4 regions of the Janthinobacterium sp. KBS0711 genome follow, and region 2 is predicted to be linked to each of the others. Evidence: predicted binding sites of a transcription regulator. Region 2 holds the regulator's gene; each other region holds the start of a gene.
The links. Region 2 encodes FNR, which switches genes on or off when oxygen is low (the NO sensors DNR and NnrR bind a similar motif). Its sites were predicted from a motif close to TTGATNNNNATCAA; they were not measured.

Region 1 (2,202 bases), on a different contig from region 2:
GCACCAGAAACTGCGCCGCCTGGCGGCCCATGCGGACCAGATCAAGGAAGAAGAGCGCAAGCGCATCGCGCGCGAAATCCACGACGACCTGGGACAGAACCTGCTGGTCTTGCGCATCGACGCCGACATGCTGGCCTCGCGCACGCATCGCCGCCACCCGCGCCTGAACGCCCGCGCCCGCTCGACCCTGGAGCAGATCGACGCCACCATCAAGAGCGTGCGGCAGATCATCAACGACTTGCGCCCTACCGTACTGGACCTGGGCGTGAATGCGGCCGTCGAATGGCAGGTGGCGCAATTTCGCCAGCGCACGGGCATCGCCTGCGAAGTGAGCGAAAGCCATGACGACATTTGCCTCAGCGATCAATGCGCGACGGCCCTGTTTCGCATCCTGCAAGAGTCGCTCAGCAATATTTCCCAGCATGCGAATGCCAGCCGCGTGCAAGTCAAGCTGGAAAAGTGCCGCGATACGGTGTCGATGAGCATCAGCGACAACGGCGTGGGGGCGGCCATCGACGGGCGCAACAAGCTGGGCTCGTTTGGCCTGGTGGGCATCGAGGAGCGCATAAAATTGCTGGGCGGTACTTTTTACATCGAAAGCAGCCCCGGCGCCGGCATGAGCGTGCACGTCAGCGTGCCGCTGGGCGCTGACGCCACCGCATTTCCCTACCAGGAAGAAAGCCGGGTCAGCAGCTGACAGGCGTACGCACGCATGAAGCAAGCTCAGCTTGCATATTTCGTAATTAGATGCAATATTGATGTAGAACAATTCAGCGCCCGCCCGCCATGGGCCAGGCATTCCTCGACCACTTGCCAGGAGCACGCACCCGCCGCTTTCCCTTGTTTCACCGTATTTCCCACAACGCTCTTTACCAAAGGACATTCATGGATACGAACGACAGTTTCAAGGCAATTGCCGATTTGAATTTGGACGCGATCAAGGTCAAGCTGATGCACCGCGAGTCAGGCGAGGGATGGAGCCTGGAGAAGGCGAATGCGGTGGAATTCGAATACCGCCGCTTCCTGATCCTGATGAAACAGTTTCCGGAAGAAGAAACGGCGCCGCTGATGGACGTCGATACCTTCTGGCACTACCACATCCTCGACACCCTGAAATATGCGGCCGATTGCGAACAGGTGTTCGGCTACTTCCTCCATCACTTCCCGTACATCGGCTTGCGCGGCGAAGACGACGAAGCGGCGCACCATCGCGTGGGCGAGCGCATGAAGCAGCTGTATGAACAAACGTTCGGGGAAGATTATATTCGCGCAGAAACGGCGTATTCGGGGCGCGCCGTACAGGCGGCGTATTCGGGACGGGCTGTGCAGGCTGCGTATTCAGGACGGGCTGTGCAAACAGCATTTTCCAGTGCGGCGGTACAGGCAACGGCCTACTCGGGCCGGGCCGTGCAAACGGCGTTTTCCAGCGCGGCGGTGCAGGCGACGGCGTATTCGGGCCGCGCGACCGGGGCTGCCAGCACCGCCTTTTCCAGCGCGCCTGCCTCACTGGCTGCAGCGGTGGTCAAGTCGTCTTCGACTGGCCTGGAAATGGGGCGTTTCTATATCGATCGTCCGGTACTGAACCGCGAGCCGCAATAGAAAAGCGGAAAACGGATGTGGCTGCCGCACGCGGCAAGCCTGACTTACCCAGACGGCACCTCTCAGTTTGCCGTCTGTCAGGCGCTCTTAGGCAGCCATCAACTCGCGCAGTTCACGAATGCTGAAATCGCTGATTTCATGCATGCGGATGAGGATCGTGGCGCCGATCGGCAAGGTGTTGTGACGAATCTTGCTGATAACAGGTGGCGCCACTTCCAGAGCTCGCGACAAGGCGGCATCGTTTTTCAGCTGCAGCTTGTCGATGATCGCATCAAGGACGCGATTCGGGTTGTAGGTAGGCAAAGAGGTAATTTGTTTGAGAGACATGATCAAAAATCCGTACTTGTTGTATTAGAGCGAAAAGAAACCGAATGTCTCTTTCACAATAATTCAGGGTAAACACACTAAAAAGCGCCATCACTTATGCGGCCTTTACGCCGCAAACAATATAATACACGCTATTGTTGATTTTTGCGTAACTTAAAGCAAAATTGTGATAATTGAAGAGAATTGACGCACTTGGAATGTGCTAGAGGATAACTCAAATCGGAAAAATTTGCTGCACGTCATCAATTTTTACGATGGGCAACACCGCTATGCATG
Region 2 (2,202 bases):
GATCTTTTCCGAACGCAGGCGGCCCAGCAGGTTGTCCTTGTACAGGCGCAGCACGCCGATCAACACGCCGGCCACCTGGCCATCGGCGGCGAGTATGGGCGCGACCATCTGCACGATGGGCATGCCGCTCGATTTGCCCAGCATCGGCTCGGTGATCATGGGCTGGCGCGTGCGCAGCACGGTCTGGAAATACTCGCGCTCGGCGACGTTGATGCCGGCGCGTCCCGCCACTTCCGGCATGTCGGCCACGACGGCGCCGTGCGCGTCGAGCACCAGCACGTCGTCGAACAGCACCAGCATCGAGCGGCGCGAATAGTAGTCGCGCAATTGGACGGGCTGGCCGATCAGTTCCGGCGGCTGCTGCCGTGCCGTCAGGGTGACGATCTGCAGCAGCATGCCCAGCTTGTCGTCGAGTTCGGCGGCGGTGCGGGTGATCAGCGATGATTGCTGGCTCAGCAGGACGCGGGTGAAATCGTCGCGCATGTGCTGCACCTGGATCATGGTGACCAGGGCGATCATGGCGATCGAGGTCAGGCTGGTAGCCAGCGCGACTTTTGCTTTGATGCCGAGAGGCTTCATGATTTCCTTTTCAGTACCGTGCGGCACAGGCGGCAGATAATGCTGTCAGGAATTTTCCTATCAATACCCCAGCTTGGCAAGCGCCGCCACGCAAATTGCCCTCTCCGCATGGGCTTTTGACGATGTTGCCATATAATTAAAGGCTGGACGTCGTTTATTCGCCGAAATTACGGTGAAATTGGCACACGGCAACCCGGTATGCAGTAAACTTGTTGTTGCACTTTCTTAAAGGTACCGACATGACTGAAGCGCTACTCACTCCAACCTTGCCCACAGTGAACGTGGAAGCGTTGCGAGCGCGATGCTCGACGTGCAGCATGCATCAATTGTGCCTGCCGATGGGCCTCGATGTGGGCGACATGGACAGGCTGGACCAGATCATCGGCCGCCGCCGCAAGATCGTGCGCGGCGCCTCGCTGTTCCGCATCGGCGACTCGTTCCAGAACCTGTACGCGATCCGCCTGGGGCACTTCAAGACGTACCAGATCAATCCGGGCGGCGAAGAGCAGGTGACGGGTTTCCAGATGGCCGGCGAACTGCTGGGCATGGACGCCATCAGCGCCGACCGCCACCACTGTAATGCGGTGGCGCTGGAAGACAGCGAAGTGTGTGAAATCCCGTTTTCCAGCCTGGAACAATTACTGGGCAATATGCCGACCCTGCTCCGTCATTTCCACCGCATGATGAGCCAGGAAATCACGCGCGAGCAAAGCGTGATGCTCTTGCTGGGCAATATGCAGGCGACGCAGCGCTTTGCCGCCTTCATCGTCAACCTGGCGTCGCGCTACGAGGCGCGCGGCTATTCGAGCAGCAAATTCCAGCTGCGCATGTCGCGCGAGGAAATCGGCAACTACCTGGGCCTGACCATCGAAAGCGTCAGCCGTTTATTGTCGAAATTCAAGAAGGAAGGCTGGCTGCGTGTCTCGAACCGCGAGATCGAGATCCTGCAGCCGGCGAAATTGAAGGCCATTACAGCCGGCACGGACGTCTGCAAATAACAGCACCGTCAAAACCTACTGCGCGTCGCGCTTTGCGGCCTGCGATGCTCGCTGTGCTCTAGCACAGCTGCGCTTCTCAGCCACAAATCACTGCCGCTCGCTACGGTTTTTTCCCGGCGCTGTACGTTATAGCTCTTCATCCGCGTGCAGCGCGATGCTGCGTTGCACGGGCCAGGTCCAGATGCCGGACAGGCGCCACTCGCGTTTGTCGTTTTCCACCAGCACCTGCCAGCGGCTGCGCTCGAGCATCGGCAGCGCTACCGAGAAATTGCCGGCCGCATCGGGCTGCACCAGCAGCTTGATATCCTTTTCCGGCAGGGTCGCATGCGCCAGGTGCAGCTGCAGCGGCCCCTGGTACGCCTTGCCGAAGCTGTGCACGGAACCGCTGAGGCGCGCTGCAGCGACGTCATACGACAGGGTCGTATCCATCGCCAGGTTGCTGGCGATCGTGTCGCGCTTCAAATCCTGGTTGATCGCCTTGCCCTGCTTGTAATAATCGCCCACCACCAGTGCGTCGGGCTGCGTAAACGCGATATAGCCCATGAAGCTGCCGACGACCACGGACAGGCCGGGACCGATCATCAGCAGCCATGGCCAGCGATGCTTGTACCACGGGGCAACGGGA
Region 3 (2,202 bases), on a different contig from region 2:
CGGCATGCCTTCGTCAAGCGTGTTCAAAACCTTGTTCGCGGCCTGTTCGGTCAGGGTGGCGACATATTCCAGGCGGTCCTGGGCGTCGACGATCTGCGACGACGCTTCCGTCAACGCCTTGTCGTAGCCCAGTTCGCGCAGCGAATCGTGCAGCAGGCGCACGATGCCGCCCAGACGCTCGAACATCGGCTTGTCGGACTGGTCGACGGGATCGGCCGCGTCGCCAGGCGCGTCGGCGCTGGCTGCGGGGGCCGCTTCCGGCTCGGCTGGCGCGGCGGCCACCGGCGCCGCAGCAGCGGCAGGCACGGCGGCGCTGGCCGACACGGAGTCGAACAGCGCGTCGAAATCGTCATCCGCGATCACGGCGGGAGCGGGCGCGGCGGCTGGTGCGGGCTGAGCCGCGGCCGCACTTTGCGCAGATACTTCATCGAATAATGCGTCGAAATCATCAGCGGCGTTGGTCATATCCCTGCTTCTCCATAATTTGTCAAAATTCCGCCTGAACTGTGCGTTTTACAGACTGATACCCACAATTTCTCGATTAAGATGATTTGAGGCAATACCGCTGCGATGGTGCGAGTGTAGCAGGGCGCCGCCCTGTTGGTAAATCTCAAAACGCGCTTCCTGGTGCAAAGCTGGCCCACAAGAGCTTTTCCACCAGGAAATAAGTGTTCCTGCTGTTGTATTTTGAAATACTACCATTGGCGTGCGTGCAAGACCACGCGCCGTACAAGAAATCCTGCTTCCGGGCGCCTGCGCAACAGTGCGGTATGGACTCGTCGGACATCGTTGCAGCTAAACACGATCTTTCTGCCAATGTTGTCTATACTGAAGGTGCAGTTGTATTGATAATTATCAAGTCTTTACATGAATACAATGCTGCCGCCGCGTCTACAATAAGAGGCGTTGCGCGCGCTCAGTCACCGCCAAAGGACCTGCCATGTATAAGAAAATTCTGATCGCCACGGACGGCTCCACCGTCTCCAACTTGACAGCCTGTGCCGGCGTTGCCTTTGCCGAACAGATGCACGCCGACATCCTTGCCGTGTACGTGGCGCCCGAATACCAGTACCCGGTGTACATCGAGATCATTCCGCCAAGCTATCCCAGCGAGGAAGAATACCGCATCGCCATGCGCAAGGCGGGCGCCGACCATTGGCAGCCCATCCTCGACGCGGCCGCCAAGCGGGGCCTGGAAGCAACGGGCCTGACGGCGTTTTCCGACAGCCCGGCCCTGAAAATCGTGGAAGTGGCGCAATTGCAGCATTGCGACCTGATTTTCATGGGCTCGCATGGCCGCAGCGGCTGGGGGCAATTGCTGCTGGGCAGCGTGACCAACAAGGTGCTGTCGCACTCGAAATTGCCCGTGCTCGTGCATAGGCTGATCAAGGAACCTCTGGCGGAATAAGGGGTCAGATGGCCACGGTGGCCGCTGTTGCCGGCACATTAAGAAAAAGGCAAATTTTCGGCCGCTTCAGTTAAAATGACAACGTTTCTCGCTTTTCAACATTTGATTGTCCGGTGACGGACATAGCAGATTTCACGCATCCAGATTGCCCGCCTATGATACGTATTGTGATTGCCGACGACCACACCATCATGCGAGAAGGATTGAAGCGCATCCTTGACGGCGCGCCGGACATCGATATCGTGGGTGAAGCCATCGACGGCTTTGAAGTCCTCAACCACGTGCGCCAGGGCGGCTTCGACCTGTTGCTGCTCGACCTGTCGATGCCGGGCCGCAGCGGCGTCGACCTGATCCGGCAAATCCGCAGCGAGGCGCCCAAGCTGGCCATCCTGATCCTCACCATGCACGAGGAAGAACAATATGCGGTGCGGGCCATCCGCGCCGGCGCGCAAGGCTATCTGACCAAGGAAAGCGCGGGCACCCAGCTCGTGGGCGCCATCCACAAGGTGGCGTCGGGACGCCCCTACATCAGCGCCGAAGTGGCGGAGCAGCTCGTGCTCAACATCATGATGCCGAATGAAAGCTTGCTGCACAAACAGTTGTCGGACCGCGAATTCGAAGTCTTTTCCCTGCTGGTGGCGGGCAAGTCGATCACGGAAATCGCCAACAACCTGCACCTGAGCGTCAAGACGGTGAGTACGCACAAGACGCGCATCATGCAAAAAATGGGCATGAGTTCGCTGTCGGAAATGGTCCAGTATGCCGTAGCGCACCGCCTGCTATCCCCCTTCAAG
Region 4 (2,202 bases), on a different contig from region 2:
GCCAGACGCTCACCGTCAGCACGGTCGCCACCTTTGCCGCCGCGTGGCTGGTGCCGCGCCTGGGCCGCTTCAACCAGCGCCACCCGCAGATCGAGGTGCGCGTGGAAGCCACGTCGGCGCTGGTCGACTTGCGCCGCGACAGGGTTGACGTGGCCTTGCGCCACGGCTTGGGAGATTATCCGGGCTTGCAGGTGACGCGATTGATGGCGCCCGTGCTGGTGCCCGTCGCCAGCCCCGCCCTGATGGCAGGCCAGCAGCCCATCACCACGCCCGGCGATTGTCTGCGCTACCCGCTGCTGCACGATACGGACCGCGCCGACTGGCCCTTGTGGCTGGCCGCGCATGGCGCCCCGGACGGCAGCGCCGATGCGGCGCGGGCGCTGCGCGGCTCGGCCTTCGAAGATGATTTTCTGTTGATACGCGCAGCCGAAGCGGGACAGGGACTTGCCCTGGTGCCGCAGCTCTACGCGCAGGAGGAAATTGCCGCGGGGCGCCTGGTGCAAGTGCTGGATTTGCCCTGGCCCGCGCGCTTTGCCTACTACCTGGTGGCGCGGCCCGACGCGGCCACGCGCCCTGCCGTCCAGGCATTCATGGCATGGATCCGCGAGGAGGCGCAGGCCGCGCGCTAGAGTCCATGCTCGCCTGCCGCGCACGACACGACGCCGCACAGGGCGCTGAATGGCACCGGCACGCCGGCGCGGCCCGTGGCGATGCAGCTTGCCGCCGGCACCACGGCCAGCAACAGGGCCAGGTAGGCTATCGCCTTCAAACGCCGCACGGAAGAACGACTGACGCCCGCAGCTGCGCCGCGTGGATAGCCTCTGCCCGCCTCTTCGCTGCCGCTTGCCGACAATTTCGTATGCATGTCCATCTCCTCTATCCACTGTGATCGGTCTTGCTTTACCGTATTTTGCTACATAAATTTACCAAATACAATAAATAAATTCACGAATAAATGGTTTTTCTTTATTATTAAAATAAGATCGATGGAATCGCAATATTCGTTTAAATCATTTTCATTCGAAGTTTCATCCAGATGGCTAGCCACGCCGCACGCATCCGGCCAAAGTTGATGTAGATCATAATTTTTTGAACAAGCTATTGCTATCCTGTAAAAAAATGACAGGAGCCCTCGATGAGCAAGACGCAGCCGAGCGACGCGCAGCACAACGTTGAACATGAGCGCCTGGGCAGCGCCTGGCAAGGCGTGCCGGCGCCCGATTATCCGGAGACAGCGCCGGAAGGCGCCACCCTGGACCTGCTGCTGAACGCCTGGCTGGGCAAGCTCACGGGTGGCATTTCGCCGGCCGCGCTGGGCAACGCGTATGCCGACTGGCTCAGCCACCTGGCGCTGGCGCCATCGAAGCAGCAAGCCCTTGTGCAGGAAGCGTGGAGGAAGATCGGCCGCTGGCAGCAGTACGCCATGCAATCGGCACTGGCTGGCGGCACCGCCGAGACGCCATGCATCGCGCCGCTGCCGCAGGACCGGCGCTTCGACGATCCGGCCTGGCGGCGCTGGCCGTACAACCTCGTCTACCAGGGCTTCTTGCTGCAACAGCAATGGTGGCACCGCGCCACCACGGGCGTGCGCGGCGTCGCGCCGCACCACGAGGATGTCGTCACGTTCACCGTGCGCCAGTGGCTCGACATGCTGGCGCCGTCGAACTTCATGCTGACCAATCCCGTGGTGCAGCAAGCCACCGTGGAAAGCGGCGGCGCCAGCCTGGCGCGCGGCCTGGTCCACGCGGCCGAGGACTGGCAGCGCGCCGCCATGGGGCCGTACGCGCCCGATACGCGCCGCTACAAGGCGGGCGAAAACGTGGCCGTCACGCCGGGCAAGGTGGTCTACCGCAACGACTTGATCGAATTGATACAGTACGCGCCCGCGACCGACAAGGTGCATGCGGCGCCGCTGCTGTTCGTGCCGGCGTGGATCATGAAGTTCTATATCCTCGACCTGTCGCCGCACAATTCGCTGGTGCGCTACCTGGTGGGCCGGGGCCACACGGTGTTCATGATTTCCTGGAAAAACCCCACGGAGGAAGACCGCGAACTGTCGCTGGAAGACTACCGCCAGCTGGGCGTGATGGACGCGCTCGACGCCGTTGTCCGCATCACGGGCGCGCCGCAGGTGCACGCGGCCGGCTACTGCCTGGGCGGCACCCTGCTGGCCATCGCCGCCGCCACGATGGCGCGCGATGG

Region 1: a site for FNR is predicted at 756-769, ahead of VM94_RS22125 (glycine-rich domain-containing protein). Genes of this name have one in related genera too.
Region 3: a site for FNR is predicted at 846-859, ahead of VM94_RS24335 (universal stress protein). Genes of this name have one in related genera too.
Region 4: a site for FNR is predicted at 1,070-1,083, ahead of VM94_RS19975 (PHA/PHB synthase family protein). Genes of this name have one in related genera too.

Annotation. Positions count from the first base shown of each region.
Region 1 is NZ_LBCO01000033.1:777,659-779,860, forward strand. It holds gene VM94_RS22120 (CHASE domain-containing protein) at 1-697, shown strand, start outside; gene VM94_RS22125 (glycine-rich domain-containing protein) at 886-1,599, shown strand; gene VM94_RS22130 (hypothetical protein) at 1,687-1,926, opposite strand; gene VM94_RS27925 (hypothetical protein) at 2,169-2,202, opposite strand, start outside.
Region 2 is NZ_LBCO01000004.1:63,791-65,992, reverse strand. It holds gene VM94_RS00865 (response regulator) at 1-579, opposite strand, end outside; gene fnr (fumarate/nitrate reduction transcriptional regulator Fnr) at 819-1,577, shown strand; gene VM94_RS00855 (FixH family protein) at 1,704-2,202, opposite strand, start outside.
Region 3 is NZ_LBCO01000035.1:262,205-264,406, forward strand. It holds gene VM94_RS24330 (protein phosphatase CheZ) at 1-465, opposite strand, end outside; gene VM94_RS24335 (universal stress protein) at 941-1,408, shown strand; gene VM94_RS24340 (response regulator) at 1,564-2,202, shown strand, end outside.
Region 4 is NZ_LBCO01000033.1:286,807-289,008, reverse strand. It holds gene VM94_RS19985 (LysR substrate-binding domain-containing protein) at 1-629, shown strand, start outside; gene VM94_RS19980 (hypothetical protein) at 626-865, opposite strand; gene VM94_RS19975 (PHA/PHB synthase family protein) at 1,136-2,202, shown strand, end outside.